2 regions of the Paenibacillus sp. A3M_27_13 genome follow, and region 1 is predicted to be linked to the other one. Evidence: riboswitches for the same ligand, from Rfam matches in the RefSeq annotation. Region 1 holds a riboswitch; the other holds the start of a gene.

The links. A riboswitch is a leader RNA that binds a small molecule or an ion and turns the genes downstream of it on or off. The one in region 1 is predicted to bind ZMP and ZTP.
Region 2: linked by a shared signal. The riboswitch ahead of NLX82_RS22190 (bifunctional 5,10-methylenetetrahydrofolate dehydrogenase/5,10-methenyltetrahydrofolate cyclohydrolase) and the one ahead of NLX82_RS15475 (TIGR01440 family protein) in region 1 are both predicted to bind ZMP and ZTP.

What each region holds. Positions count from the first base shown of each region.
Region 1 is NZ_JANAVE010000003.1:543,232-559,457, forward strand. It holds gene prmC (peptide chain release factor N(5)-glutamine methyltransferase) at 1-628, shown strand, start outside; gene NLX82_RS15450 (FtsW/RodA/SpoVE family cell cycle protein) at 704-1,891, shown strand; gene spoIIR (stage II sporulation protein R) at 2,155-2,847, shown strand; gene NLX82_RS15460 (L-threonylcarbamoyladenylate synthase) at 3,003-4,250, shown strand; gene NLX82_RS15465 (manganese efflux pump MntP) at 4,392-4,952, shown strand; gene NLX82_RS15470 (low molecular weight protein arginine phosphatase) at 5,056-5,640, shown strand; ZMP/ZTP riboswitch at 5,719-5,800, shown strand; gene NLX82_RS15475 (TIGR01440 family protein) at 6,021-6,608, shown strand; gene NLX82_RS15480 (serine hydroxymethyltransferase) at 6,729-7,979, shown strand; gene NLX82_RS15485 (carbohydrate ABC transporter permease) at 8,127-9,035, shown strand; gene NLX82_RS15490 (carbohydrate ABC transporter permease) at 9,035-9,871, shown strand; gene NLX82_RS15495 (ABC transporter substrate-binding protein) at 9,887-11,152, shown strand; gene upp (uracil phosphoribosyltransferase) at 11,509-12,138, shown strand; gene wecB (non-hydrolyzing UDP-N-acetylglucosamine 2-epimerase) at 12,249-13,418, shown strand; gene NLX82_RS15510 (AtpZ/AtpI family protein) at 13,590-13,844, shown strand; gene NLX82_RS15515 (ATP synthase subunit I) at 13,837-14,217, shown strand; gene atpB (F0F1 ATP synthase subunit A) at 14,247-15,071, shown strand; gene atpE (F0F1 ATP synthase subunit C) at 15,176-15,400, shown strand; gene atpF (F0F1 ATP synthase subunit B) at 15,510-15,998, shown strand; gene NLX82_RS15535 (F0F1 ATP synthase subunit delta) at 15,995-16,226, shown strand, end outside.
Region 2 is NZ_JANAVE010000008.1:109,337-125,562, reverse strand. It holds gene NLX82_RS22250 (M20 family metallopeptidase) at 1-335, opposite strand, end outside; gene NLX82_RS22245 (MetQ/NlpA family ABC transporter substrate-binding protein) at 400-1,287, opposite strand; gene NLX82_RS22240 (methionine ABC transporter permease) at 1,331-1,993, opposite strand; gene NLX82_RS22235 (methionine ABC transporter ATP-binding protein) at 1,983-3,008, opposite strand; gene NLX82_RS22230 (Gfo/Idh/MocA family protein) at 3,334-4,335, opposite strand; gene NLX82_RS22225 (deoxynucleoside kinase) at 4,533-5,174, opposite strand; gene NLX82_RS22220 (deoxynucleoside kinase) at 5,174-5,794, opposite strand; gene NLX82_RS22215 (response regulator transcription factor) at 5,942-6,541, opposite strand; gene NLX82_RS22210 (sensor histidine kinase) at 6,538-7,671, opposite strand; gene NLX82_RS27645 (hypothetical protein) at 7,791-7,913, opposite strand; gene NLX82_RS22205 (hypothetical protein) at 7,917-8,414, opposite strand; gene NLX82_RS22200 (PadR family transcriptional regulator) at 8,392-8,937, opposite strand; gene desA (Delta(5) desaturase DesA) at 9,226-10,287, opposite strand; ZMP/ZTP riboswitch at 10,501-10,585, shown strand; gene NLX82_RS22190 (bifunctional 5,10-methylenetetrahydrofolate dehydrogenase/5,10-methenyltetrahydrofolate cyclohydrolase) at 10,696-11,562, shown strand; gene NLX82_RS22185 (cyclodeaminase/cyclohydrolase family protein) at 11,559-12,194, shown strand; gene NLX82_RS22180 (ABC transporter substrate-binding protein) at 12,414-13,406, opposite strand; gene NLX82_RS22175 (winged helix-turn-helix transcriptional regulator) at 13,599-13,991, opposite strand; gene NLX82_RS22170 (NAD(P)H-dependent oxidoreductase) at 14,135-14,809, shown strand; gene NLX82_RS22165 (S-layer homology domain-containing protein) at 14,917-16,226, opposite strand, start outside.

The sequences.
Region 1 (16,226 bases):
ACGGCAGGAATTTTATGGCCGCCCGTTCGCGGTTTCGCCGTCGGTGCTGATTCCGCGCCCCGAGACAGAACTGCTCGTCGAGGCGATACTCCAGCACGGCGATCGGCTGTGGCCAAGCGGCGCTCCGCAGGCGCTCGACATCGGCGCAGGCAGCGGTGCGATTGCCGTGACGCTGGCGGCTGAGCGACCGAGCTGGCGCGTGGCGGCAGGGGATATTTCGGCTGCCGCGTTAAAAGTAGCGACTCATAATGCTGCTGCGAACGGCGCAGCCGTAGAATTCCGCGAGGGCGATCTGCTGGCGCCGTTCGCGGGAACGGCGGTGGACATTCTCGTGTCCAACCCGCCGTACATCCCGGCTGCTGACATCGCTGGCTTACAGCCAGAGGTACGCGACCATGAGCCGCGGATGGCGTTGGATGGTGGTCCTGACGGGCTCGGCCCGTATCGGGCAATGCTGGAACAGCTCGGACTCCTTCAGGCTCCGCCGCGGCTAATCGGGTTTGAGCTGGGGATGGGACAGGCCAGAGACGTGGCTGGTCTGCTGGCACAGGCAGGTCATTGGAAGAACATTATAATCGTTCCTGACCTTGCAGGGATCGAGCGACATGTCCTAGGTGTCTCGGAGTAGTGCTGCATTTTCTTTTTGCGAGTCTTTCCTTTAGAATAAGAGGAGTATGACCGAGAAACGGCTCAGGGGGAAATCATGCTTCAGAAATTGAAAAAAATTGACGGTCCGGTTATCTTTATTCTGGTTTTGCTCATGGCGATTAGTATCATAACGGTATACAGCGCAGGTAGGGGCCCTACGAACTTGGCAGAGCACGGCAATGACTACCAGAAGATGATCGGGTATTATATATTGGGTTTTGTGGCGATTTTGGGTTTAGCGATGGTCGATTTTCGGATATTCATTAAAAAAGCCTTGTACGTATATGGAGGCGGAATATTCTTGTTGGGTCTCGGATTTTTTGGCGGGACGGTTAACAACTCTCAGGGCTTTTTGAAAATTGGTGGCTTGAATCTTCAGCCTGCTGAGGTATTCAAGCTGGTCCTTATCGTTTTTCTGACTTATATGCTGATCAAAAAGCGCAAGAGCAAGCTGTATTTTATTCAGGATGTTCTTCCGGTCGCACTGGTGAGCTTTGTCCCGTTTGCCATGGTTATGGCACAAAATGACTTGGGTAATGCGCTCGGTTATATTGTCATCGTCATCGGTATGCTATGGATTGGTAATGTGAAGGCATCCCATGCGTTGATCGGATTCATAGTATTTGCAGTCGCTGTTGGCGGCGGGATTAAAGCTTATATTTCGTTTCACGATGAGATTGATTCCTTTATGAAGGGGATTGGCCGTAGTCACTGGGTTGAGCGTTTGGACCCTTGGTTGGTACCGGAAGAGGCAACCGCGAAGGCGTCTTATCATACCAAAAATGCCAAGCTGGCGATAGCCTCTGGCGGGATGATGGGCAAGGGCTTTTTGCATGGAACCTCGGTACAGTCCGGGCGTGTTCCTTATACGTACGCGGATTCTATTTTTGTGGTCGTAGCGGAGGAATTTGGCTTTGTAGGCTCTTCAGTGCTGCTATTGTTATATTTTATTTTGATTCACCGCATGATCCTGATTTCGCTGGAATGCCGGGATCGCGCCGGACCGTATATTATTGTCGGGATTGTGTCCATGTTGCTGTACCAGATTTTTGAGAATATTGGTGCGTTTCTGGGCATTATGCCGCTTACGGGGATTACGCTCCCGTTCATAAGTTATGGTGGTACCTCGTTGCTTATTAACATGGCTAGTATCGGCTTGGTTATGAGTATTAAGGTGCACGGCCAAGAGCTGGAGGATGATCTGCCACAGCCTTCCAGACTAAGCTTGACGAAGGCGAAATAAGCCTAGTACAGGTGGAATGTGGCTAGATAATGATTGGTATTTGTGTGAGTTGAAACGGTGCAACGAGAGAGTCCAGATTGTGAAATCTGGGCTTTTTCATATTCCTCGGTGAGGGTCAGAAGCTTGGTGTAGCATGATTTGAGGGTATTTTTGAAAAAAATCTGTAAAGTGGTCCTGAATCTTTTACAAGAATCATAGGTTTAGACTCTCCCAAACCGGACAGACTGATAGACATGATAGAGTTTGGGTTTGGGGGGACGAAAATGAGAAGTTGGGTAAAGCAAGCCGCAATGATACTATTTTGTATTTCGATATTAATGATGTCTTGGGAAGGTCAAAAGACGGATGCTGCTATGACCACTGGAACAAGAGGAATCTTAGCATCAGGAGTAGCTACAACAGGGCTGAATGTGATTCCGCATGACTCCATTCGACTGCGTATTTTGGCCAACTCGGATCGTCCGGAGGATCAGCTGGTTAAACGCGAAATACGGGACGCTATTGTACAGCAGATGAATGCCTGGGTGGGTGAGCTGGAAAACCCGCAAAGCTTAGATCAAGCGAGATCATTGATTGGTGCTCATTTACCTGAAATTGACCGTTTGGTAGGTACGGAACTGGCTCGTCGGGGCATTGCATATGATCATCAGGTGGAACTGGCGAGCGTACCTTTCCCAACGAAAATGTACGGTGGTCTTGTCTACCCGGCAGGGAATTATGAGGCACTTCGGGTTACGCTGGGGCAAGGAAAAGGTCAAAATTGGTGGTGCGTGCTGTTTCCTCCGCTATGTTTTATTGATGCAGGCAGTGGGGAAGCAGCGGCACAAACGGTATCAGCAAAAACGGATCACGGAGAAAGTCGGACGAATGCCGCTGACAAGGAGCCGGAAGTACGTTTTTTTCTGTGGGATGCACTTGCGGGACTGTGTAGCTGGGTGAGTGGCTTGTTTGCCTAAACGTTGAGGAGTGTAAGTTTCCCCATATGCTATAATGGAGCTTACGATAGATATACACATGGCAGAGCCAAATGAACTGATCTTACAAAGTAGCCTTATAGGATCAGGCGAAATCACTGGCCTGTATATGACAATAAGATATGGGATGATCTGATATGAGCGATAAATCGAATCAAATGCAAGACTTGCGCGGAGAATTTGTGCAAAAGGAAAAACCTGAGCAAAAGCTAGATGAACAGGGGATTCGCGAGCTGAAGCAGGCATTGAAGTCTTCCCATACACAATGGTGGGATGTAAGATGTTTGGTTCCTGTGAGCAACACTGACGGGGATGTTTCTGACGAAATTTGGGATGAACAGGCTCGGATTGCGGCGGAAAAGGGCATACGCGAGGCCGCCTTACTCCTCCAAGCTGGAGAGACGGTAGCCTTTCCTACGGAGACCGTGTACGGCCTGGGGGCCGATGCGCGTAGTACAAAAGCGGTGGAGGCGGTATTTGCTGCCAAAGGACGCCCTTCCGATAACCCGCTCATTGTACATATTTCTGATGTTGATCAATTAGAGGGTATGGTAGCAGAAATAAACGATACAGCCCGAGCGCTGATGAATATGTTCTGGCCGGGACCACTGACTCTCGTATTGCCGGTAGTGCCGCAGGCACTGTCATCGCGTGTGACAGCCGGGCTGGACACGGTTGGTGTGCGCATGCCGGATCATCCGATAGCGCTTCGTTTGATCGCTGAAGCGGGTTGTCCACTGGCTGCGCCAAGCGCCAACCGGTCGGGAAGACCCAGTCCCACCCTTGCACAGCATGTGCGGGAGGATCTGGAGGGCCGCATCGGCGGCATTTTGGACGGAGGTCCCACGGGGGTGGGACTGGAGTCCACGGTAGTGCAGGCGGGTGACGACGGAACCGTCACCATCCTGCGCCCCGGCGGCGTGACGGCCGAGCAGCTCGCTGCGGTTGCTCGCGCCGTCGTGCTGGACCCGGCGTTGGCCGCTACGCCTGGGGAAGACGCGGACAGCCCGGCGCCGCGCTCGCCAGGCATGAAGTACACGCACTACGCGCCGCGAGGCCGCTTGAGCGTGGTACAAGGCCCGTCGTCCGTTGAGGTGACGGGCTGGATTAGCGCCGCGCTGGCGGAGGCTTCCGCGCGCGGGGAGCGCACGGCAGTGCTCGCGTTCGACGAGCATGCCGCCGGCTACGCCGGAGAGCGCGTCTACACGCTAGGCAAGCTGGACGCGCTCCATGAGGCAGCGCAGCGCCTGTACGGCGTGCTGCGCCGCTGCGACGAGGACGGCGTCACCTACATTTTGGCGGAATCCTGTCCGCCGAAAGGATTGGGAGACGCCGTCATGAACCGCCTGCTTAAAGCGGCAGGTCACCGAATCGTCCGCTTGTAGCTTCTGTCGAATCAGAGCCTCTTATATTAAATTTCTCCTCTCCTCGTCTTGGTATTGGGCACTTTCAGTGTATGCTTGTACTGATTTGCCCCTTGTCCGCATAACGTGTACAAGAACAGACGGATAATGGAGGGATGGAGTATGCTGGCAGCCTCTGCCCATGCCGGGCAGGTTGTAACGATTCTGATCATGGCGGTAGCGCTAGGAATGGATGCGTTATCGCTGGGCGTAGGGATCGGCATGAAGGGGATACGCCTGCGAGACGTGCTGCGCATCAGTACTGTTATTGGCTTTTTTCACATTCTGATGCCATTGCTGGGAATGTTCACAGGCCATTATATGAGTTCTTTATTAGGTCATGTGACGGCCTACTTCGCAGGGGGGTTACTCATCCTTTTGGGCGGGCATATGGTGTATAATTCCTTTAAAGGGGACGGCGTACAGGTATTGGATCATCGTTCGCCTTTAGGCCTTTTGCTGTTTGCACTTGGGGTGAGCGTTGACTCATTTTCTGTAGGAGTGTCACTAGGTATGTTCCAAAGTGATCTGGTGCTGTCCGTTCTGGCGTTTGGTTTTTGCGGGGGAGCAATGGCGATGTTGGGCCTGCTGTTGGGTCGCAAGGTCAGCCGCAATCTAGGAGATTATGGAGAAGCAGTGGGCGGTGCCATTTTGCTGGCATTCGGCTTTATGTTTATGTTTTGATTTTAGCGTAGACAGTGTAAAATAAATGCAGGATTATAGTAAGGGATTAGAATTATAGTAATCCTCTGTTTATATATTTTTTAACATACGGGGGGTGAAAACGTTGAAGAATATCTTATTCGTATGCACAGGGAACACCTGTCGCAGTCCAATGGCTGAAGGGATGCTGCGTAAGTTGGCTGCTGAGCATGGGCTAGAACTGGAAGTACGTTCTGCGGGAGTAGCCGCGATGGAAGGCACGCCGATATCCCGACATGCAGAGGCGGTTCTACGTGATCATGATATATCCGATCAGATCACTTCAACCCCTTTGAGCGACGGGCTTGCCGGGTGGGCGCATCTGATCTTAACCTTGACGCAAGGACATAAACAGCACTTAATTCAGCGCTTTCCCCAAACGGCGGGCAAAGTATTTACGCTTAAGGAATATGTGGAGAACCGGGATGCGGTGTTGAATGATGTACAGGAGTTGGATAGTTTATATGCTTCACAGCAGTTGATGGCTTCACTCGGACAAGAGCTATCGGCGCAGGAGCGTGAACGAATGATTGAATTACACCAACGGATTCCGGGCTTTGATATTTCTGATCCGTTTGGCGGTTCGCGAGAAGATTACGATGTCACAGCTGCGGAAATCCGTACGGCACTGCATAAGCTGCTGGACAAGCTAAAGGCATCTTCCGAATAAAATTGGTATTACTCATCTGTTTTGTACGGAATCTGTTGATTTTTGGCGGTTAATCCGTTAAGATAAGGTGGAAAAATGAGAATCCGATGTAACTGGCGACAAAAGTGGGATTAACCACGATGGAGCATCGGATATACGGCCGGTCGCCTGGGCAAAAGAGCAATTCCACATAGGTGTGGACTGCTCTTTTTTTCATATACAAGTTATGCCAGATTTTTAGCTGAGAGTTGATTCCATTAAAGATTCTTCCATTTTTTCTGCTCGAAATCTGAAACATCGGCTATAATATAGTCAGATTGTGATCAGGAGAGAGTGTGTTGAACTTGGGGCATGAGACCGTGCCTAGTCTCTGAGAGGCTGTTCAACCAAAGGAGGTTCCAATGGTGGAACAATTAGATCATGAGATTCCGTTGGAAGCACAGACCACTTCTGTCGTGCGGGAAATCGCAGAAGCAGCCAGTCTCAAGGCTGGTCGCCTGCTGGTTATCGGCGTTAGCACAAGTGAAGTGGCTGGAAGTCGGATTGGTACGGCGGGAGCGCTCGATGTGGCTCAGCAACTGTTGTCTGGAGTAGAGTCTGTTCGCAGGGAGTATGGCTTTGATGTGGCGTTTCAATGCTGTGAGCATTTGAACCGAGCGCTGGTCGTTGAACGGGCTGTGCTGGAGCGATTGGGACTGATGGAGGTTGCAGCTGTTCCTGTTCGTACAGCAGGAGGCTCTATGGCTACCGTCGCCTATCGTTCTATGAGCGACGCGTGTTTGGCGGCGAACGTGCAGGCTCATGCCGGGATAGACATCGGCGAAACGCTGATTGGCATGCATCTGCGACCCATTGCTGTTCCGTTTCGCCCAAGCCTTCGCTGGATTGGCGAAGCACGTGTGACAGCAGCGTTCACCCGTCCTCCACTTATTGGCGGACAACGGGCGGTGTACAGTCTGGAGCAAGAAGTCGGCGGAAACTGCGATTAGCATTTGGCATGGCGGCATGTTTGTACTAATCTTTTTTGCATTGATGATGAGGTACCCAACAGAGGAGCAGGCGTTTGCTTGTATACCCAACAATTGACTATGGAGAGGGAGTAATCAATCATGATGGAACACCTGCGTAAAAGTGACCCGGCAGTGATGGAAGCAATGGGACTTGAACTGAAACGACAACGCCACAATATCGAGCTAATCGCATCCGAGAACATTGTCAGTGAAGCAGTAATGGAAGCCATGGGCTCCGTGCTGACGAATAAATATGCTGAAGGTTATCCGAACAAACGCTACTATGGTGGCTGTGAGCATGTAGATATCGTTGAAGACATCGCACGTGACCGCGCGAAAGAACTGTTCGGCGCCGAGCATGCTAACGTGCAGCCTCACTCTGGAGCACAAGCCAACATGGCGGTGTATCTGGCAGCTCTCAAACCTGGAGATACTGTACTGGGTATGAATCTGGCGCATGGTGGCCACTTAACACACGGAAGTCCGGTTAACGCTTCCGGCTTGTTGTATAACTTTGCTGCCTATGGTGTACGCGAAGACAACTTCCGCATCGACTACGATGAAGTGCGTAAGGCAGCCTTCAAGCACCGTCCTCGTCTGATTGTAGCTGGCGCGAGTGCATATCCGCGTACTATTGATTTTGAAGCTTTTGCTTCCATTGCCAATGATGTAGGTGCTTTGTTCATGGTGGATATGGCACATATCGCAGGTCTTGTGGCAGCGGGAATTCACCCAAGTCCAGTTCCGCATGCCCAATTTGTAACAACAACGACACACAAAACGCTGCGTGGTCCGCGTGGGGGTCTGATTCTGACTCGCAAAGCATGGGCGCAAGCGATTGATAAAGCTATTTTCCCTGGTACTCAAGGGGGGCCACTGATGCATGTGATCGCGTCCAAAGCGGTTGCTTTGGGTGAAGCGCTCCAGCCATCGTTCAAAACCTATGCGCAAAACGTAGTCCGCAACGCACAGGTGCTGGCTGAAACACTGCTGGCTGAGGGGATTAACATTGTATCGGGTGGTACGGATAACCATCTGATGCTGTTGGATACGCGCAATTTGAATATCACAGGTAAAGAAGCGGAGCATGTATTGGATTCCGTGGGCATCACGGTCAATAAAAATGCGATTCCTTTTGACCCGACTAGTCCATTCGTAACAAGCGGAATTCGTATTGGTACACCTGCTGCAACATCTCGTGGTATGGATGAAGAGGCTATGGTCAAAATCGGTAAAATCATTGCTGAAACCCTTAAAAACCCGAAAGATGATACTGTATTGTCCAAAGCAAGCCAAGCGGTTGGCGAGTTGACAGACAAGTTCCCGATCTATCCAGGAACTCAATACTAATTCATCGATATTCATAATCTTTATGTTAAAGGCTGTTTTCCTTCCATAAGCCGGAGGAGAACAGCCTTTTTTTGCTTCCGAACGACTCGAAACATACATTTTTGGGTAATAAGCGATTACAGTAAGGGTTTATGCGCGCTTTCCTTCATGATCTACGACAAAGGAGTGATTGCATTGAGTCAAAGAAAATCCGCGCAATTATTGCAGCAACTCGTATTTGTGGGACCGATGGCGTTGTTTTTCGTCTTGATTATGGTCATTCCGTTCCTGCTGGGGCTGTATTATTCCATGACGAACTGGGATGGAGTATCTGAAAATATCCGATGGCTCGGACTAGGGAATTACGTTCATATTTTTAGGGATGATCCAGATTTCCGTAATGCGTTCTGGTTTACGGTCCGGTTTACCGTATGTGGTGTCATTCTGACAAACCTGATTGGCTTTTTCCTAGCCTATGCACTTACCAAACCGCTGCGTACCCGTAATGCACTGCGAACTGTATTTTTTATGCCCAATATGATTGGCGGCTTGCTGCTCGGTTTTATCTGGCAATTTATTTTTGTACGAGGCTTTTCTGCGGTAGGAGAGGCGACAGGGCTTTCCTTTTTTAAACTGCCGTGGCTGGGTGATGGGCCAACTGCTTTTTGGGGGACTGTCATTGTGTTTGTATGGCAATATGCAGGTTATCTCATGGTTATTTACATATCCTCGTTAAATAATGTCCCGCATGCCCTTATTGAATCGGCCCAAATCGACGGTGCAAGCCGAAGACAGATTTTGCGTCATATCGTAGTACCACTTATTATGCCAGCGGTGACCGTCTGCTTGTTCCTGGCGATATCCTGGTCCTTTAAAGTATTTGAGTTGAATTTGGCTCTCACGAAGGGGGGACCTTTCAAGTCGACAGAGTCTGTAGCGTTGGACATATATAATGAAGCGTTTACAAATAATCGACTTGGATTAGGGACTGCCAAAGCTATGATTTTCTTTGTGGTCGTTGCGATCATTACCAGCATTCAGGTGCGTCTCACGAAGAAAAAGGAGGTCGAAATGTAATGGGAAAAACGTCAAACTATCGTTTGGGCACATGGGCTGCTGAATTATTGCTTATTGTGATCGGGTTAATCTTTCTGGTTCCGTTCTATTTTTTGCTCGTAAACTCCGTTAAATCCTTTGGCGACATTTTGGCCCATTCCGCTTCGTGGCCGACAACCTTCCGTTTTGAAAACTATGCTAACGCCTGGAATAAAATAAACTTTCCCACAGCACTGGGGAATTCACTGATTGTCACGATCGTCAGTAATGCGCTTTTGCTGCTAATCAGCTCAATGGCCGCTTACCAGATGGTTCGGCATGACACTCTTTTTAATCGTTGCCTATTCGGTTTGCTTGTGGCTGCGATGGTAGTCCCTTTTCAATCAATTATGTTGCCGCTTATGGAAGTGTCCAACGTATTGAGCTTGAACAACAGTATACCGGGACTGATCTTATGTTATCTGGGTTTTGGAGCGCCTTTGTCCGTTTTTCTTTTTCATGGCTTTATTAAAACGGTACCTATTGAGATCGAGCAGGCGGCAAGGGTGGACGGTTCATCCCGGTACGGGGTGTTCTTTCGCATTGTTTGTCCACTGCTGCTGCCTATGTTCGTAACCGTACTTATTTTGAACACCTTATGGATCTGGAATGACTATCTGTTGCCTTCACTCATTTTGAATGATCCTGAGTTGCGCACCATTCCGATTGCAACCTATATGTTGTTTGGTCAGTACACCAAGCAATGGGACTTGGCGCTGCCAGCACTGGTATTGGGGATCGCGCCAGTTGTTGTGTTTTTTCTGGTGATGCAAAAATACATCGTTTCTGGCATTGCAGCCGGTGCGGTCAAAGGCTGATGGGAGGGATAACCGATGAAAAAAACAGCGTTACTTGTCATCTCCTTGATGGTGCTGCTCGCATGTACACTTGCAGGTTGTGGAAATACGAAGGCTCAACAGAGTGAGACGAAAACGATACACATTTATCAATTCAAAGTAGAGATTTCGGAACCGCTAAATAAGCTGAAGGCAGAATATGAAAAAACGCACCCGGGCATCAAGCTGGATATCCAATCTGTCGGTGGTGGTACGGACTACGGTGCTTCGTTGAAGGCTAAATTCGCATCAGGCGATCAGCCGGACATTTTTACAAATGAGGGCTACCAGGACCGCGATACGTGGCTGGAGTACTTGGAGGATTTGTCGGATCAGCCATGGGTGAAGGATCTGGACGATTTTGCTCGTAAGCCGATGACGGTTAACGGTAAGATTTATGGACAGCCTATGAACCTAGAAGGATTTGGTTTTGTTTATAACAAGGATTTGTTCAAAAAAGCGGGCATAACCAAACTGCCTCAGACGATAGATGAACTCGAGGAAGCAGCTAAGCGACTGAAAGCGGCAGGGATTATACCTTTTGCTAACGGGTATGCGGAATGGTGGGTTCTGGGGAACCATTTTATCAATATCCCGTTTGCCAGACAGCCGAACCCAGAAAGTTATGTTGCGGATTTAAACAAAGGAACGGCTCGCATCCCCGGTAACCCCGTGTTCGATCAGTGGGTGAAGTTGCTTGACCTAACTATAAAATATGGAAACCGCAATCCGCTCACTACGGATTACAATACACAAGTGACACTGTTTTCGACAGGTAAGGCTGCTATGATGCACCAGGGGAACTGGACGCAACCGCAAATGGATGGAATTAATCCTAACTTGAATTTGGGTATTCTGCCTGCTCCTATAGACAATGATCCCTCCACAGGAGGTAGACTGGCTGTCGGAGTGGCTTCGAACTGGGTGGTCAACAAAAATTCGCCTGTGAAGCAGGAGGCAAAAGAATTCCTCAATTGGTTGGTCACATCAGAAACAGGCAAGCACTATATCACCAAGGAGTTTAAGTTTGTTCCCGCCTTCAAAAGTATCACGTCCAGTGACGAGATGACAGGTGATCTAGGTGCAGAAATATCTCGGCATGTGAGGGAAGGCAAGATATGGAGCTGGAACTTCCAACGCTTCCCGAAGGGGCTGAATCAGGATTTAAGCAGTAGTATGCAAGCCTATATTGCAGGGGTTATCACGAAGGATGAAATGCTTCAGCAATTTCAGGGAGCATGGGACAATTTGAAGTATAGATAAAAGAATAGCGCTGCATGAGGATGCAAAGGGGATAGGTCGGGCAGGAAGCTTAAAGTCCACAGGCTTTGACGGTCAAGTGCCGTCAGGGCCTTTTTGATGTGTTTTTATGTGACGAAAGTCACACGTGAAGTGGTCTTAATAAGTATTTTACATGTCATATCTTTCCCTTGACAAAAGGTTGCGGTGGCAGGTGTTAAATCAATCAAGGGAATGTTATAATAAACAGGATTTACAGGCACGCATTGCATCTGTGCTTATTTGGTTTGTACAAATAGGTTACATAGATCCTTTCGACTCAGGATAGTTCGATATGCTGGCGCGAAAGAACGTGACGATAATACCGGAGGGAATATATTATGGCGAAACTGGTGGTTTGCGATCACCCTTTGATCCAACACAAACTTACATTTATCCGCGATGTGCGGACCAACACCAAGGATTTCCGCGAGCTGGTGGATGAAGTAGCAACATTGATGGCTTATGAAATTACACGGGATATCCCGCTGGAAAGCATTACGGTGCAGACACCGGTTGCTGAGACAGAAGGTAAAGTGATTTCAGGACGTATGCTGGGTCTTATTCCGATTCTGCGTGCAGGCTTGGGTATGCTGGATGGCGTAGTAAAGCTGCTGCCTGCAGCAAAGGTAGGCCATGTGGGACTGTTCCGCGATCCTGAGACGCTGCAACCCGTAGAATACTATACGAAGCTGCCTACAGATGTAACTGAGCGCGAGTTGATCGTGATTGATCCGATGCTTGCAACGGGTGGCTCGGCAATTGCGGCGATTGATGTGTTGAAAAAGAGAGGTTGCACTCAAATTAAAATGATGAATCTGATTGCTGCTCCTGAAGGAGTCAAAGCTGTGCAGGATGCGCATCCTGATGTAGACATCTACGTCGCTGCATTGGACGAGCGTCTGGATGATCATGGATACATCATTCCAGGTCTTGGTGACGCGGGAGACCGCTTGTACGGAACCAAGTAGATTGCCTTTGGCGTTTCGGCAAAATCTATGGACGTTATGACAGGTCATTTTTCTGAATAATGGAAGATCTGTGAAGCGGACATTTATTATGAAAAGGGGTTCAACAGAAAATGTCCAAAATCAAAGTGATGACAATTTTTGGTGTGCGTCCGGAAGCGATTAAGATGGCTCCTCTTATTTTGGAGCTTCAGCGTCACCCGGAACATATCGAGTCCGTGGTATGCGTTACGGCTCAACATCGCCAGATGCTTGATCAGGTTCTGGAAGTTTTCAATATTCACCCTGACTATGATCTGGACGTAATGAAGGATCGCCAGACACTTAATGAAATCTCCATGCGGGTACTTCAAGGTCTGGAACCTGTATTGCGTGAGGCCAAGCCCGATATCGTGTTGGTTCACGGCGATACGCTGACCACTTTCCTCGCCAGCTATGCAGCCTTTATGCAGCAGATTGAAGTAGGGCATGTGGAAGCAGGCTTGCGGACGTGGAACAAGCTTTCTCCATATCCTGAAGAAATGAACCGTCAGCTCACAGGCGTGCTGTCTGATCTGCATTTCTCGCCTACTTCTTTATCGGCTGGAAATTTGCGGAAGGAAAATAAGCCTGAATCGCGAATATATGTTACAGGCAATACAGTAACTGACGTATTTCAGTATACGGTTCGCCAGGATTACGAGCACCCCGTACTGGACTGGGCTCAGGGCAAACGCCTGATTCTTATGACAGCACATCGCCGGGAATCCCAAGGGGAACCGCATCGTCAGATTTTTAATGCGGTTAAGCGAATTGCGGATGAGTTTGAGGATATCGCTATTGTTTACCCGGTTCATCCGAGTCCGGCTGTGAAGGAACCTGCATTTGAGATTTTAGGCAACCATCCGCGTATTAAGCTGATTGATCCGCTGGATGTTGTGGATCTGCACAATTTTTACCCACATACACATCTGATCCTTACGGATTCCGGTGGGCTTCAGGAAGAAGCGCCTTCGTTCGGAGTACCTGTTCTGGTGCTGCGTGATACGACTGAAAGACCGGAAGGAATTGAAGCGGGCACCTTGGAACTGGTGGGTACGAGTGAAGAGAACGTGTACAATCGGACCAAGGCACTTTTGACAGATTCCGCGTTGTACGAATCTATGAGCCAAGCAGCGAATCCTTACGGCGATGGACAAGCATCAGTAAGAATTGTCAATGCGATTTTGCACCATTATGGTGTTCAATCCGAACGCCCTGAAGAATTTCACACAATGTTCACAAAAGGTGTTCGTCCGATATAATTATTCTTTACAAGGCAAGCATACAGTTAAACTGTACGGTTACCAAGGGATACAGCAATTTAAGATGCTTTGTCGTTTGATTTTATACTTTAGGGCACTAAAATATCTCAATTGACAAAGTATCTTATATTTAAGTAAAATGGACTGGAATTGCAGGGGTGACATGGAAAAGTGGTCAAACCTTCCAAGCAAAACAACAACCGAAATAACACCGGAAATGCCTTTAAGGCTATAGGACTGGTGAGCGCGATCGGCATTGATTTGGCGATATGCACACTGGGTGGTTTCTATGCAGGAAAATGGCTTGATGCCAAACTTGGTGGCTCCGGAATTTGGATTGGCGTAAGCGTTCTCGCAGGCTTGGTTGTAGGCGCATTAAGTATTGCCCTTGTGATCGGAAAGGTACTGAGGGATAACCATGAATGAGATGACCCGTATGCAAAAAATGTTATGGATCGTAGCGCTTGGTATTATGGCTCTGTGTTTCCTGGTCTCCGCCTTCATGCCCCAACATCGTGACATTGCTCACGGAATCATTCTGGGAACGGGAGTAAGCTGTCTAAATGTGCTGTATATGGCCTACAAAATTCGACAGGTTGCGAGTGCGGCCGCCGGTGAAAGAAAGAAGAGAGTGTTTGGTATTGGCTTTGGCGTTCGATTAGGGACCTCAATTTTGGCAGTGGTGCTGGCGATAGAATTTCCGGCCTATTTCCATGAGATCGCTGTAATGGCAAGCCTGGTGACTGGGCAATTTCTTCTGTTAATTATAGGCATCATATTCGCGCTTCAGGAAAAATGATGGCTCAACTGAGAAAGGGGTGAGAAAACATGTTGCATGAATCACCGATTATCCAATTGGGCGGGTTTAACATTGACTTGTCCGTCATTATTATGCTTATTGTGACTTGTGCGATTGTATTTGGACTGGCATTTGCTGCAACGCGCAATTTGTCTGTGGACAATCCAAGCAAGTTGCAAAATTTTATGGAATGGGTCGTAGAATTCGTTCAAGGACTGATTACCAGCACGATGGATTTGAAAAAAGGGAAGCCATTCCTCTCCTTGGGGATGACGCTGATCATGTTCATTTTCGTGGGGAATATGCTGGGCTTACCGTTCGGGATTGTGACCGAATTCGATAATGCGCAAAGTGCCCAAGTATTTGGACATGAAATCATTCCAGTCAAAGAAGCATTAGAACAAGCACAGGCGTCTCACCCAGGCGAAGCTGCCCATGTAGGCATCAGCTGGTGGAAATCACCTACTGCAGATGCAGGGGTATCTATTGGACTCGCTTTAATGATCTTTGTCCTGGTTCATTTCCTGGGAATCTTCCGCAATACCAAAGCTTACTTCAAGCATTACGTTCAGCCATTTCCATTCTTTTTGCCAATTAACTTGATTGAGCAGTTCTCAAAACTATTGACACATGGTATGCGTCTATTCGGTAATATTTTTGCCGGCGAAGTTTTGATCAGTGTTCTGCTGAAATTGACAGCACTTGGTGTAGGAGGCTGGATTGCTTCCGTATTGGGACTCGTTGTTTGGCAAGGATTTAGTATCTTTGTCGGCAGTATTCAAGCGTTCGTCTTCACGATTCTGACGTTTGTATACATTTCGCAGTCCATTGACACGCATGAAGAAGAGCATTAGACAAGCTCGTTTTCCGGTTTTTAGTTAAGTTCAGGAGTACGCTTCGCTCTTAACTGCAAATACATGTACAATATAAATACACATCACTAAGGAGGATTTTTAAAATGGGAGTTTGGGCATATATCGCAGCTGCAATCGCAGTAGGTTTGGGCGCTTTGGGCGCAGGTATTGGTAACGGTCTGATCGTAAGTAAAACAGTTGAAGGTATCGCTCGTCAGCCTGAAGCAAAAGCAACGTTGCAAACGGTAATGTTTATCGGTGTAGGTCTGGTCGAAGCCCTGCCAATCATCGGGGTCGTTCTGGCATTCATTTTCTACGCAGGTGCTTAATTGAATGGAAGCAAGGTTTGGCGGGGAAGGCACAGCCATCCGCGCCTTCTTTGTTCGTTTGAACATGAAAGATCCAGAACCGACGTTCACCGGAAAGGAGTGACTTCAATTGAGTTTAAATTGGACAAGTATCGTTTTCACAATCATTGCATTTTTGATCTTGTACTGGTTACTGACGCGTTATGCATTCGGCCCTCTCTTTTCCGTTATGGAGAAGCGGCGTCAGCTTGTATTACAGCAAATGAATGAAGCGGCACAGACGCGTGAACAGGCTGCTGCTTATGTTGAGGAGCAAAAGCAGGCTCTCCAGCAGGCACGTAAGGAAGCGTACGACATTATCGAGCAGTCAAAACAAACAGGTAACAAACAAGCGGAGCAAATTATTGTTCAGGCTAAAGACGAAGCTGTCCGCCTGAAAGACGAAGCTGTTCGTGAAATCACAAGCGAGCGTAATAAGGCGGTTGCCGAACTGCGCAGCGAAGTGGGTAAAGCTTCGGTACAAATTGCTTCCAAACTGATTCAAAAGGAAATCAAGGAAGACCAAGTCCAGGGAGAGCTTGTCGACCAATACCTTAAAGAGGTAGGAGGCAAAGCATGAGCCGGGATACGGTAGTAGCCAAACGGTATGCGAAAGCTTTGTTTGAAGTGGCAGAGCAGGAACAGACCATTATGGAAACCGAGCAGGAGCTACGTGCTTTTGTAGAGGCTGTATCGGGGGATGCTGAAATCCGTAAATTCATTAATTCTCCTAACATTACGGAAGCGGTCAAGCTTCAAGTTCTGGCTAACAGTTTTGAAGGCAAGCTTTCTGCCTCGCTAATTAACA
Region 2 (16,226 bases), on a different contig from region 1:
GCTGCCGTGCTTGCGGTTCCGATAATATTGTGGCCACAAGCATGGCCCAGACCGGGCAATGCATCATATTCAGCCAAGTATCCGATTTTCGGACCTGGTCTAGCAGAAGCCTTACGGGCAACAAATCCGGTTTCGTGTCCCGCTACATTCCGAGTTACCTCAAACCCCGCTTGCTCCAAAATGCCCGTCAGTGCCTGGGAAGCCTGAAATTCTTGATTGCCGATTTCGGGATTAGCATGAACAAACCGGCTCGTTTCCGTGTAAAGCTGACGAGAATCCTCAATTTCCTCAATAATCCGCTGTCTATGTGTATCGACCGTGTTCGTTGTACTCATCGCAATCTCTCCTCGTTTCGAAAATAGATTAGTATGCTTCCAACCCTACTTCTGTTCAACATTCTTATTTCTTTTGCGCTTTAACATCTGCTACCAGCTTATCCAATGTGGCCTGTAGCTCTTCGGCAGACTGGTCTACCACGACGTTAGCTCCTTTGGAATCCTGTTTTACCGCCTCGGCTACATCAGCATCATGGTACAAATCCACGATCGTTTTGTAAGTCGCATTATCCTTATCCTCCGCACGGGCAGCAAACACGTTCACATATGGCTTCGCTTCTTCGCTGCTTGCATCATCCTTGTAGATGGCTCCATCCAGCTTGAGCCCGGCATCTGTAGCAACACCGCTGTTCACAGCTGAGGCGGCTACATCAGACAAGACACGCGGCGTCTGCTGGGCGACAACTGGGACAATCTCCAGCTTTTTAGGATTCCCTTCGATTTCATCCGTGGTCGGATACAGGCCCGCATCCTGCTTCAACTTAATCAGCCCTGCAGACTGGAGAAGTTTTAAAGCCCGTCCCTGATTGGAGGGATCATCCGGTATAGCAATTTTGGAGCCGTCAGGAATATCCGATACGTTTTTGAATTTTTCAGAGTACAGTGCCATTGGAGCGATAATCGTTGCACCAATAGGGACGATATTCACATCATTTTCTACATTAAACTGACTGAGAAAGGCCAAATGTTGAAAGGAATTCAAATCTACCTCTTTATTGGCGAGCGCCTTATTGGGTAATGTATAATCCGAGAAACTGATCAGCTCAATTTCAATATTTTTGGCCTCTGCTTTCTTCTTGAGCACATCCCAATACGTGTCCTCAGATCCTGAAACCCCGATTTTAACATGTACTTTTTCATTTGCATTTGAGCCCGAACCGTTAGCTGAGCAAGCAGATAGAACCGCTACACTAAGAATAGCCAATAAACCCAAGCGAAATATTTTTTTCATTTTCATTTCCCCTTTAATCGTTATGTATAATACTCTGTTCCCATTAGCGCCGTAGAAATTTACGAGACAAGTAATTCCCCGCATATTGGGCGACCTGTACAAAAAGGATCAGCAAAACAATCGTGACAATCATGACCGAAGTATCGAATCGTTGATAACCATAGGTCATTGCCAGGTTCCCAAGGCCTCCTCCGCCCACCGTACCAGCCATGGCAGAGAAATCAATCAAGGCCACGGTAATAAACGTCAACCCTAGAATCAAAGGTCCCAGCGCTTCCCGAATCAACACACCCGTGATGATCTGAAATGGAGTCGCTCCCAGTGCCTTGGCAGCTTCTATCATGCCCGGATCTATGGAGACCAGATTATTTTCCACAATTCTCGCTACAGCAAAGGCCGCTACAATAGTCATTGGGAAAATAGCCGCCGAGGTTCCAATCGTGGTTCCCATGATTAAACGCGTAAACGGGCTAATCGCCACTAAAAAAATGATAAACGGAATCGGGCGAATGATATTAATCAGCAAATTCAGAAACATAAACACAAATTTGTTTTCAAACAAGCTCCCTTTACGTGTCACATACAGTACTAAACCAATCATAAGCCCCAGAATACTGGCAAAAATCAGCGTGACAACAACCATCAAAAGCGTTTCCCCTGTAGCCTCCACTACCTTGAGCCAAAATGTATCCCAATTAACTCTCATGATCGACGACCTCCCTGACTTCCACCGTCGTTCGTAGTTCCTCCACGACCTTGTTAACTTCATCGTCTGCACCGATTAACTCGACAATTAAGCTTCCGAACAGCGCTCCCTGTAGCTCATTAATACTTCCATATACAATGTTGTAATCCAGATTATGCTTCCGTGTCGCTCTAGAAAGCACTGGTTCACTGGTCGCCCCACCCCGAAAAACAAGTCTGTACAATCGGCCAGCGTGATGCTCCCGAATCTTGCTCAGCAGTTTGGGTGAAAGCTGATCATTCAGTACAGAGCGAATAAAATTTTTCGTCGTCTTCGTCTGTGGATTGGCAAATACATCGAACACACTGCCCTGCTCAATCACCCTACCATTCTCCATCACCGCCACACGATCACAAATACTGCGAATCACATTCATTTCATGGGTAATGAGCAAGATCGTAATCTGGTACTCTTCATTTACTTTTTTCAGCAGCCTCAATATATCTTCTGTCGTTTCCGGGTCGAGGGCCGAGGTCGCTTCATCACAGATGAGAATATCGGGCGAATTCGCAAGTGCTCTGGCAATGCCGACCCGTTGCTTTTGCCCGCCAGATAACTGCTCCGGATAGGAATCCGCTTTATCCTCCAATCCAACAAATTGCAGCAGCTCCTTAACACGAGCATCTATCTGTGCCTTGGGCAGTTTAGCCAGTTTTAGAGGATAAGCCAGATTCCCATATACAGTACGAGAGTTAAACAAATTAAAGGTTTGGAATACCATCCCGATCCGTCTTCTTAAATTTCTTAGTTCCTTAGGACGTATCTGAGTAACATCCTGATCATTAACGACAATTCGTCCCTCTGAGGGGCGTTCCAGTAGATTGACAAGCCGCAGCAGCGTACTTTTACCTGCACCGCTAAAGCCAATCACGCCGAAAATTTCTCCTTTTTCAACCGATAACGAAACCTCTTCGAGTGCATTTACCTTACGATTGGGTAAGGTAAATATTTTGCTAACTTGTTCAAACTTTATCAAACTGCTTCCTCCTTACGTCTACAATGTATGTATTCCTCCATCCAATTTTAGTAATCCGGTGGATTTAATCGGATTTATACCCTAAAAAAAATTCCCTAATCTTCGTTTGAACGAAGGTGGGATTATTTAACTGTATATTGCATTGTTAACACCTTAAGACAAGAAGGAGAATCTGTCAATAAAAAATGAATATAGCCTTCTGACTCCTGTCATCACAATTGCTTACACTTTTAGGGCTACAAAGCCAAATAAGGCTAACCGTATATTTGCAAAGTTTGCAAAACCGGCAGCCCTTTGTGAATTGCAATCTTGATCATTCCACTGACTAATGTGCAGAAGTATTTTTCAAATCTGCTTCATAACGAAGGCCGAATTGTTGTCTTGCCTCCTCCATCACTTCAGCGACTGTAAGTGAACACTCCAAGGAGTTAATGGAACTGTTGCGTTCACCACTCTTGATCAAATCAATAAATTCCTGAATTTCATAATACATTGGCTCACGCGTCTGAGCTTTGGTCAGATCTTCAATCGTGCCGTCCCGATAATGAATTTTCACCTCATAGGGCTGACTGATTTTGTCGATCACCATCGTTCCATTCTCACCCTGAATTTCAGCAGGCAGATAGGAATCTGTAATTTTGGAATACATGACCGTAGCATCCATATCAGGATACTTCATCACGATACTGCCCTCGCCATCGACACCAGAGGATAAAAGTACACCCACCGCCCGAACCTCCTCAGGTTTGCCGAACAAAGTCACCATAGGATACAAACAATACACTCCAAGGTCCATCAAGGAACCATTGGAAAAGGCCGGATTAAACGCATTCAATACCTTACCTTGCTTAAAAGCATCAAAGCGTGAGGAGTATTGACAGTAGCTTGCAAAATAACGCCGAACCCGGCCTATTTTATACATATGATCCTTTATTATTTTAAAGTTAGGCATAAGTGTGGATTTAACGGCCTCCATCAGCAGAACATCGTTGTTGCGCGCGGCTTCGATCATGCTCTTCACCTCTGCTGTATTAGACGCAAAAGGTTTCTCACACAACACGTGCTTTCCGTGATTCATACATAAGATCGCCTGCTCCGCATGTAAGGAATTGGGGCTGGCAATATATACGGCATCGACCTGATCACTTGCGGCCATTTGCGCCAGGTCTGTAAAAACCTCCGGCTGGCTGTTATATTTGTCAGCAAAAGCTTTGCCCTTATCCTCTGTGCGTGAGTACACCGCCGTCAGGGAAAATTCGTCCGTCTCCATCGCAGCTTGAATAAACCTCTCTGTTATCCAGTTGGTTCCAACAATACCAAAACGCATCACAGTATCCCATCCTTCCCGTGAGTCATTACAATTCATATGTACCTATTCTCGCATTCCAGCCTAAACTTGTCCACTATACCGTTAGTCATATCTCATGCTTTAACATGTTCATTCGACAAAAAAAGACTGTAGTCTATCAGCATAATTTATACTGATTGTACCACAGTCCCTGTTATTTATTTGGGGTTATATCTCTATTTTTTTGATATTACTTTTCCTACTTCTTCCAAAATGGCATCCATGGAAGCTGGGTCGTGTACATCATATTCATCAATGTTCAGACGCAGTACAGGACAGGCATCAAATTCGTTGATCCAATTGGAATATCTGCGATGCATTTGCTCCCAATAAGAACGCTCGGTCTGGATCTCCATCTCGCGACCGCGCTCCTCAATCCGACTCAGTATGGAGGGCAAGCTGCCTTCCAAATAGATCAACACATCAGGGTGCGGGAAAAACGGTGTCATCACCATCGCCTCAAACAGGCTAGTATACGTTTCATAATCGGTAGGGTTCATCGTTCCCTGATCGGCATGCATTTTCGCAAAAATGCCTGTGTCCTCATAAATAGAACGATCCTGCACAAAACCTCCACCAGACAAGAAAATATTCTTTTGTTCCTTGAAGCGTTCCGCGAGAAAATAAATTTGCAAATGAAAGCTCCATCTTTCGAAATCGTGATAAAATTTCTCCAGATAGGGATTATGATCGACCTGCTCCAAAGAGGTTTTAAAACCAAGGCGTCCGGCCAAAGCACCAGTCAGCGTGGATTTACCTACACCCACTGTACCCGCTACCGTAATCAGGGCATTCGCAGGAATGTTGTAATTATTCACTATATAAGCTCCTTTACATCGGAAACAATTTGTTTAAATTGTGCCTGGTTTTCTACAAAATCAATTTCATTCCCGTTCACGGTCAATATACGAGGGGAAGGGGACTGTTCAGCGAGAAACTGAATGCCTTTATCATAATCTATTATTAATTGCTCCAGATAGGCGGGGTCCATCTCCTGTTCAAAAGAGCGTGCACGCTTGCGAATTCTCCCCAGCAAGGTATCCAAATCTGCTTTAATATAAATGATAATGTCTGGCTTAGGCATATCATCCGTGAGCAGATGATAGATTTGACGATATTTTTCGAGCTTCACACCCTTAAGCGTACGTTCAGCAAAAATCAAATTCTTGTAGATATGATAATCAGAAATAACGGGCTGAGCTTTCTCGATATATTGCAGACCAGTATCCTCCAGCTGCTTATACCGATTGCAGAGAAAGAACATTTCCAGCTGAAAACTCCACTCATCTATATTTTGATAAAATTTATCGAGAAATGGGTTCTCCTCGACAATCTCTTTGATTATCGGCAAATGTAGCTCGGTTGAAAGCATCGAAGCCAACGTCGTTTTACCTGCTCCGATTGGCCCTTCAACGGCTATAAATGGGGCTTGTTTCATGCAGTTCTGCTCCTCCTTGTACTCCAGTCCATCCTGTGGACAACTATCCTATTGTATCACAAGGTAGTACGCTAAAGGCATACCAAATCTATGGATAAAACAAAAAAAAACAGAGCGCTACATTTTGCTTCATAGCGTCCCTGTTTCTCACTTAAACCAACCTTTTTCATTAAAACGTGTAATCGCCTCGATCCGGTTACTGACACCCAGCTTATCGAGAATGACTGAAATATAATTGCGCACCGTCCCTGTCGTTAAATACAGTTCACCAGCAATCTCTTTTGTATTCTTTCCGTCAGCAATAAGCGCCAAAACGGTCTTTTCACGCTCTGTTAGCGGGTTGACTTCGGCATAAGCATCATCGACCAGTTCTGGAGCGTAAATACGTCGACCTGCCATAATACTTCGAATGGAGGAAGCCAGCTCTTCACTGGGACTGTCCTTGAGCAGATAACCGTGTGTCCCCGCCTTGATCGCTCGTTCAAAATACCCGGGGCGAGCAAACGTAGTTAAAATCAGTACCTTGCAGTTCAAGGCTTTGAGTTCCTCAGCCGCATCCAATCCGCTCTTAATCGGCATTTCGATGTCCATAATGCATATATCCGGCTGGTGCAGCTTCACCAGTTCTATAGCTTCTTCCCCGTTGCTTGCTTTTCCGACTACTTTCATGTCCTCTTCCAAGTCTAGCAGGGAGGCTAGAGCACCCAGCAGCATACGCTGGTCTTCTGCAATAACAATTCGAATCATGGCCCCACCTCCTCATTCGGCTTTTCAGGGATATTGGGCACTTTAATGACCAAGGTCGTTCCCTGATCTGAGCGCAGCTCCATACATCCGTTCACGAATTCGAGCCTTTCCTTCATTCCTTGCAGGCCATTTCCACGAAGGGTTCCATTTTCTCTCGTAGCACCGACTCCATTATCCTGAATCCGAAGAGTTAGTTCCTTACGAGACGGCTCAATAGTGATGGAGCAAGCGGTGGCTCCACTGTGCTTAACCACATTTGTCACTGCTTCCTTCATACACATACTAAGTACATTTTCATTCATTAATGATGTATGCTCCAGCTTCGGGTCGCCCTCCAAGGTCAATTCAATGTGAGCAGCCTTTAAGATCTGCCGAATACGTAACAGCTCATCCTCTAGTCGCATACCTCGCATTTGAGTAACCATTTCCCGCACCTCTTTTAACGCGCTTCTCGCCGTGAGACGAACATCGTTAATTTCAGCATGAGCACGCTCCGGGTACTGATCCATCAGTTTGCCCGCCAAATCGCTCTTCAGCCCGATGAGTGACAGCTTCTGACCTAAGGTATCGTGCAGGTCACGCGCAATTCTTTGCCGTTCCTCCAGCTTAATCAATTCCGATATTTTCTTATTGGCATCCTCTAATTGGACTTGGAGCCGATCGCTTTTGTTGCGATTAAAATTCGTAATCGGAAGGAGAATCACACCGATCAGATTGAGCAGGATAAAAGGAATCTGTTTAATAAAAACGGGATTCTGAGATACAAAACCGTAATTGATCAATCCAATCGTAATAACCATTAAAATGATATACAGCGTCGTAAATGCAGCCTTACTTTTAATATTACCGATCAGATAGGCGATAAATATGGAAAAATACATATAGCTAAACAGCAGTGTCATGGTAATCGATATGGCAATCTGTACACTGGTCCAAAAGTATATGAGCCAGCCTTTTGAGACAAAAGCCAGTACATAACATGCAAAGAATACCAAAATAATAGCAGTACCCAGAATAATATGACTTGTAGATGAAGAGCTAAAGTAGTAAAAGGGCAGGATATAAAAGACGACCCACACATAAGGACTAAGCCCTGTATTTCTTTGGAAAATCTGATACCACTTTTGCATTCTGCCACCCTCTTCTACTTCACATGACTTATATCCCTTATCTTATCATACCACTGTTTCGTCTGCTCGAAAGCACCAAAGGTAAAGCCTTTCCTGTGAACCGCAAATGAACACTTTGATTAGAAGCCGTCCATTTTGCGGGAACTGATCTCAAACTTAAGCCATTCGCTGTACACTCCACCCACTGCACCAGATCGTGCTTTGAAATGGGACTGGTCTATATTTCTGATCAGCTCGTTCATGAATTATACATACCTAACGTTATTAAATTTCTTTTCTATATCTTTAGCAAATTTTCCGCCCTCATCGGCTAAATGTTTTCTCATAAAGAATCCACCAAAACCATTTATCCATGCTGCAAAAGCCAGTAGCCGAGATGGAAAGTCCGCTCCAATCGTACAACTAAATTCGCAAGAGTTGTTATCAACAGGCGTGACCTTCATTTCCCATGGAACTCCAACGATGGCGGGTATCCATCGCCATATATATGCTTCTGTCTTGTCAGAGTAGAAACGCAAATGATCCTTTGTGTGCTCTTTTAATTGATAGTGCTGAACAATCATCTCATTCCCCATATTTTCCACATTAACCATATAGAATTCACCATCTTCAAAATAACTGCCCATTGCCTTGTGAGCTTTTGAAAATGATTCATATTCAGCTGGAGTCATCTCAGTTACCCATTTGTACAAATCCACATTTTTAGCTGCAATCTGCAATTTAAATTTCTTTGTCATTCTCATCTTCATTATCCTTCTTTCCTGTAATTTTTCTTGTGAGTTCATCGTGCCAATTCATAATCATTTGAAAATATTCTTTGCCAAACATCAACGTCGCGTGCTCATATACACCCATCTCATGAACGTGCTTCTCTTCTATTAAGGCAAGCTTGTTATATTCACAGGCGACAGTAGTTTGAAAGCTGGCAATCAAACGAACAACCTCAATGTCGTCAAGATATTTATAGAAGAAAAGCTTACTCAAATACTCATAATTAAAAGGGGAAAAAGTACATGGTGTTTTTAACCATTCTATAAATTCACTCTTCCCTTTTTCCGTAATACCATATGATTTTTTGAATCTGCCTTCCTCTACCACTTCTTCATACTTGATAAGCTCCCCCTTTTCCATTTTTTTCAGCATAGGATATATGCTTCCGAAGCTGGCATCAATAAAGTTGGAAGTGCTTATCGTCATCTTCTGCTTGATTTCATATCCTGTCATATCCTTTTCGCAGAGGAACCCAAGTATTACATAAATCAACATAAAATCTATTCCTTCTTTCCTGGCATAGTGAATTATCCTTCTGAAATCAAAGGGAACTTATCTCTGTTTACATGTAGCTAATTTATATATATATAATCGAGATATATCGTTTCGATATATAGAATGTAAAGGTTGAAAATCGATTTGTCAATAGCGATTGCTAAAACAAAGAATGAAAGTACTGCATTTTCAATATAAACAAAAAAATCTAAAAGGATGTTATCCCTTTAGATTTCTCAAAGTAAACTGCAATTTTTCAACATCTCTTCAGAAGAGTTTTGTACAAAGTTATTTTCTTTCTGTGCTTACAACAGGTGTAGGGATGGGTTTCGTAACTGCAACACGTTTGCTGAGGAGCGGCCTCACTTGTTTAAAGGTCAAAAAGGTTTTCGTATTTTCATCCCAAAGTCGGAACTTCAAAGATTGCAGACTGCTACTTACTGTGATTGTGGTCGCCTTTTGAAGTAACGGTGTCGCTTCATGTGCTTTTTCCAAATTATAATTTGGCACTTTTGGGCTCAAGTGATGAACGTGATGAAATCCGATATTGCCCGTAATCCATTGCAATACTTTAGGAAGCTTGTAATAAGAACTGCCTTCTACGGCCGCATTAATATAGCTCCACTCTTCATCGTGCTCAAAATACGAATCCTCAAATTGATGTTGTACATAGAACAGCCAGATTCCCAACATACCAGATACAAAAAAGATAGGTGCCTGTACCAGAAGGAAGGCATGCCATCCAATAGCCCATGACAACAGTGCGTACAAGGCAACGATGGATATATTCGTCACATAGGTGTTCATTTTTTCCTTGCGTTTGGCTGTCTTGATATTAAACCGATAGGAAATCAAAAAAGTATAGATCGGACCTAGTCCAAACATAACCCAAGGATTTCGATATATGCGATAGGCCAGCCGTGTCCATGTGGAAGCCTCTGTGTACTCTTCTACCGTAAGCACCCACATGTCACCTGTGCCTCTTTTATCCAGATTACTGCTGGTTGCATGGTGGATTGCGTGACTATTTTTCCATTGGTGATAAGGACAGAGCGTAATAACACCTGTAATCGTTCCCACAATGTCGTTCAGCTTGCGGCTTTTGAAGAAGGATTGATGACCACAATCATGAAAAATAATAAACGTCCGTACCACAAACCCCGATGCAACAATGGCAATTGGAAGTGTCAGCCAGTACGAAACCGACAGACTAAGATAAGCAGCATACCACAATAGGATCAGTGGACCCAAGGTATTGATGAGTTGCAGAACGCTGGATTTTGTGTTTATTTTCTCGTAGGGAGCCATATTTTTTTTCAATTGGGCTAATGGGAGTTGTGTCATACTCATTATGATCCTCCTTTAAAATGACGCCTATACCTTGATCCTGTTAGGCGTACATGTTGATCTAATCTCAGTATAAGGTAAAGCCTCTAGGCGATGTAGTCATAAACGTCAGCTCGGGTATATGACATTTGTCATATAGACAAGTAACACAACCCGTTTTCCAAATGTTCGCGGGTTTCTTTTCTGATGATTATTTGTTAAAATATAAGGTATAATAACGCTGTATGTGACTGGCGAAGTCAGTGGAATGAACCACGAGGGAGCATACAAAAAAAGCGTACCGTTCGCCTGGGAGAAGTATTTGCAGAGGATTCGTCTGTCTTGACGACCTTGTGCAAATACTTTTTTTCGTTTTAAGACCATGACACCCTGTTGATAAATCATGCGATAAATTCAGAGGAGGCACGGACTATGGCTATAATCATGAAATCCAAAGAAGCAGCTGAGCAAGTATATGCAACGATCCGTTCACAGGTAGAAAAAATGAAGCAGCAAGGAAACCGTCCCCATCTGGCGACCCTATTGGTAGAAGGCGATCCGGCATCTGCATACTATGCCCGGACCAAGCAAAAAATAGCGGAGAAGCTGGGCATCTCATTTCATCTCCATACTTTTGACCGTCATGTTAGCGAAGCCGAGCTACTGCACCTGATCGGCAGTCTGAACGATGCATCCCATGTACATGGCATTATGCTGGAACTGCCGCTTCCCCAACATCTTTCTGCCTCCGTTATTAAACAATCCATCGCCCCCTACAAGGATATTGATGGAATAACACCTGATAACAAGCTGGCTACCGTAACAGGTGACGCCGGACTATATCCCGCAACACCTCAAGCCTGTATCGAGCTGCTCAAGCATTACGGTCACACCTTGGCAGGCAAAAATGTCACGCTCGTGGGCATCGGGCAGACAGTGGGACTTCCCCTTTTCCACATGTTGCAAAGAGAAAATGCCACCGTTACCGCCTGTCATGCAGGTACGCGTGATATTGCAGAGCATCTGAGCCATGCAGACATTGCCTTCGTCGCAGTCGGATGCCCTGATGTGATTACGCAGGATATGGTCCATCCTGGTCTGATTCTCGTGGATGCAGGAATTAACGAGACGCTGGAAGGAAAAATCGTGGGTGACGCTGCTTCAAACGTGGGTGAAAAGGTACATGCCATTTCTCCGGTTCCCGGCGGTGTTGGCACCTTAACGACTGCGATTTTGTACAAAAATCTGCTCAAAGCGATACATCTGCAACACTACTCCAGAGAGGTGGTCTATTCATGAGTGAACTGTCGTGGAACAATTCCATCGGACATTTTCTGAAAGAGGCTGCAAGTGCAGCGCCTACCCCCGGCGGAGGAAGTGTATCCGCACTGGCTGCGGCACTAGGCGCGGCTATGACCTCCATGACCGCCAACCTTTCACAAGGAGAAAAATATGCGCACATCCATGAAAAAATCACGGACGTCATTAGCAGCATGGGAAGATTGTCTACGCATTGTGAGGAACTGATGGTCGCAGACATCCAATCCTTTGAACAGTACATGACCGCGTTGCGTTTGCCCAAGGAAACAGACGAAGAAAAGCGCTATCGTACCCATTCCCTACAGACAGCGGTGATCGCTGCCATTGAGGTACCCATGCGCCTGCTGGAAGTATGCCGGGACGGATTGTCGCAAGCCTATAACATTGTGGAAATGTCCAATAAAAATGTGATTTCAGATCTTGGCATCGGCGCGATCCTGTTCGAAGCAGCAGCTCAATCTGCCCTGCTTACCATCGACATTAACCTTGCTTCGCTGAAAGACTTGGATGTCAAATACTCCTATGAGACCAAGACAGCCGCACTCATCCGTGAAATCGGACAAATCAAAGAACAAACCTTGTTGATGGTACGCAGTCGAATAGCGAATTAGTCTGCTCATAACCGTGTTTAACCTGTTCTAAAACATTTCTTCAAAAAAATAACTGATTGGATACAAAAAGAAGATACTATCGAAATTACGACGAAATAGTAAATAAAAAACCAGTCCAAACATGATTCATGTTGGACTGGTTTTTATTGCTAGATACTGCGTGTATTATGCGACTTCCCATCTGTTTTGGACAATTCGTCACAACGCAGAATCTCACACCTATTGTTTAACTTTATTCTCTTTTTCTCTTTCGACCAGCATATCTACGATCATATCAATTTGCCCGGTAATAGCGATTGGATCATAGCGATAATACGTATCAAAATCGTTAAAGAACACTCTATTGTTCTTCACCGCAGGAAGATTCCCCCACACAGCGGACGATTTCAGTTGCTTGAGCGCGTCACCCTTTTTCTCCGGGTCATACGTAGTCAGGAACATATAATCTGCGTCATACTGTGGCAATACCTCCATCGAAAGCTGCACCGTTTGTTCCTTGGAGTTAGCTGTTTTCTTTGGCATATTCAGTTTAAGCGCATTGTACACGGCTTGTCCGCCCCGCCCCGCATTGTCGCCAAAGATCCAAAGTGCGTGCTTGTCCGTCAGCTCATACAGACCGAAAGTTGCCTTTTCGTCAATCACACCTTTAAGACGTACGCGACCTTCAGCGGCCTTTTTATCAAATGCAGCAATAAATTGCTCAGCCTTCTCCTTTTCCCCGGTGATATCTCCGAACAGCTTGACCGTATCATAGATATTAGTCGTCGTACCGTACGGAATGTACAGGGTAGGTGCGATTTTAGACAAAGCCTCATAATTCGTATCCTTCATAACCACGATCAGATCGGGTTTGAGTTCCAGCGTCTTTTCCAAATTGGTCGGATCACCCACCTCTTTGGTTCCTTTTTCCTTCAGCAAATCGGTCAGAAAAGGATTTTGAAACGCAGTCGGCTCCACACCCACCACGTTAGCACCCACGGACAGCAATTCTCCACCGTAAAAATCCGTTACAATGCGCTGTGGCTTCGCAGGAATTTGAATATCCCCTTTAACCGTTTTAAAGCTTCTAGTCTCTCCAGTAGAAGCCGACTCTTGCTTATCTCCTGAAGATGAAGCCGGATTACTTCCATTATTATTTCCGCCGCAAGCGCTGATGAATACAGACAATACAAGTAACATAGCTGTTATCATAAAATACGATTTTCTTTTCAACTGATTAGCCCCCTATATATTGTGAAGATGATCTTCCCGATACACATGATAATGATTATCAATATCGTAAGAAATATATCAAGCGTCGTCCTTACTGTCAACTGAAAAACGAACTTTGCATCATTTCACTTTAAAAATGAAAAGACCTGCCAAAATGATGGCCAGGTCTTCTTTGTGGAGCCGTCTCAAAACCTACACATTGGGGCTAGGTTGCTGAAGGCTGCTTTCTGGTGATCGCTGTTTTGTTTTATATTCTTCTCCCCAATCCTTCATCAGGTTAATAATCGGGATCAGCGTTTTTCCAAATTCAGTTAGAGAGTATTCGACCTTGGGAGGAACCTGTTGGTAGACTTCACGGTGAACGACTCCGTCCTCTTCCAGCTCGCGCAATTGGAGTGTCAGCATACGCTGGGTAATTCCCGGACAGATCCGCCGAAAATCACTAAATCGCTTAGTCCCATACATGAGATGATATAAAATAATCCCTTTCCATTTGCCCCCAATCACGTCCAGCGTGTACTCAACAGGACACGCCTGATCATTTCCAGCGGTACATTCCCCAAAGCCGCCTTTCCGATTGCGCATAGGCTTTTCTCCTCCTTGGTATCATTTTATATACTACAGCACATTAATGTGCGTACTTCAAAAACGATCATGTATATTCTAATATTAAGCATGTTACTTGGTAAGCGTCAATTTTAATCACATCCATAAGGAGTGGAATAACGATGGAAACCTTAACTACTACTAAAGATCAAATCTTATCTGCATACGAGTTCAGACATGCAACGAAGGAATTTGATAGCCATAAGAAAATTAGCGATTCTGACTTCGACTTTATTCTTGAAACAGGCCGTTTATCCCCGAGTTCGTTTGGCTTTGAACCCTGGAAATTTGTTGTCGTTCAGAGTAACGCTATGCGTGAGAAGCTGCTGCCTTACTCTTGGGGGGCCCAAAAACAACTGCCAACAGCCAGCCATTTTGTACTCATCCTCTCTAGACTTCCTGAAGATATGGTAGCCTCATCCGATTATATCAAGAGTATGATGGAGAACGTGCAGCAATTACCAGCTGAAGTGATTCAAGGCAGAGAGAAAGTGTATGATGCCTTTCTAAAGTCAGATTTTGGGCTGGAGGAAAATAAAAGAGCCTTGTTCGAGTGGGGCTGCCGACAAACCTACATCGCACTGGGCAACATGATGACTGCCGCAGCTCAAATCGGCATTGATTCCTGCCCTATCGAAGGTTTTAATAAACAGGAAATCGAACGCATCCTCTCCGAGGAAGGCATTATGGATGCCGAGCATTTCGGTATTTCTTGTATGGTGGCATTTGGATACCGTCTCAACGAACCGCGTGGCAAAACTCGGCGATCTGTAGATCAGGTTATTGAATGGGTGTAAAACCTTTTTTCTAAAACAAAGGGGCGTCCCATAACCATCTCCATGGCTGTTGGGACACCCCCTTTTCATAAAACCTCAAGTCTTAAAAATTCTGTCATTCCAAACCCTTACTTATAAGTTACTTCTTCCGCGAAATAGATTTCCTTTAAACGATCCTTTACGCGCTGAATTTCATCTGCTGTTAACGGAGCTGTAGGATGCAGCTTAAAGTTCCTTCCAGTGACATAGCTTACATCTGTGTTCTTACCCAGATTGTAGGCCATCTTCGGAATCGGATTTCGGGTATAGTCAGTAAAGTCAATAATGGACCATGCCGCATCTCCATCCTCCTTGGATAAAATAATCCGCTGTGAGGCGTTTTCAGTCCACAAGTAACGCAGATTGGCTGGTGAATTATTGGAGTCCATAACTGCCTTAAAACCTGAGCCTCTAAACATGAGTGAAAACTCCGTATGATCATTACTCAATCCAGCTATCGATTCATAAATCTGTTTCAGCCCGTCCACGCCCACAATCTCAACCTCACGGTCAACAGGGAAGTGCTTCACAAAGTTTTCCCATATTTGAGACATGTTATGGTTTTTGGCAAGCCAGTTGACATCCAAAATAATGGACATGTAGTTTACTGTATTCAAACGTTGATACGGGTTATCTAAATATTGCTGTGCTATATACAGTTGTGGTGCCGCATCCGTTTCCGTCACATATGGATCACCTGGATGGAGAGTCCAGCGTGAAGAATCTTTGGTATAGCGCGACCCGATGGGATCAATCGTAATCGAGTTCATAAATACGATACCGCTATTATTTGTAAGCCCCTGTGCCGGAACAATCGGATTATCCTTATGGGACCAGTAAGGCATCAAAGGTGAACCCTCACCATACATGTTGTTCACATTATACTGTGTAGCCGACCATCCCATCGCTGAGGTAATCTTAAAATGATCCTTAAGCCATTGGGCCTGCTCAGGATTCACCGTAAAGCCGGTCAATGATTTAGGCAGATACTTCCGATATTGGTCTGTATCCATACTTTCAAACACCGAAGGTGATCCCAACGAACCAGATTGGTGCAGCTCATTGAGGGCATTATAACGATACATATACAACCACTCGTTCATCTGTGCTTCCCATTCAGGAAGATCAAACAGATTATTCGGATACCCATCCAAAATCCCGACTTCATCGCCATACTGATCCACGTATTCCAAAACCTTTTTAAGCTGCGGACGATTTGATTCCACAAAAATAAATCTATTTTCCATGGCCCACGTCACTTTTAAGTTGGTACCAAAGTGATCCATCAGCAATTGACGCGACTGCTCAATTTGCTCTACCGTGGTCGTACTGCCCGCATCTTTTCCCTGTAGCATCATGGAGATAGCAAAATATTGCTTTTTGCGTGCTCCTGGTACTA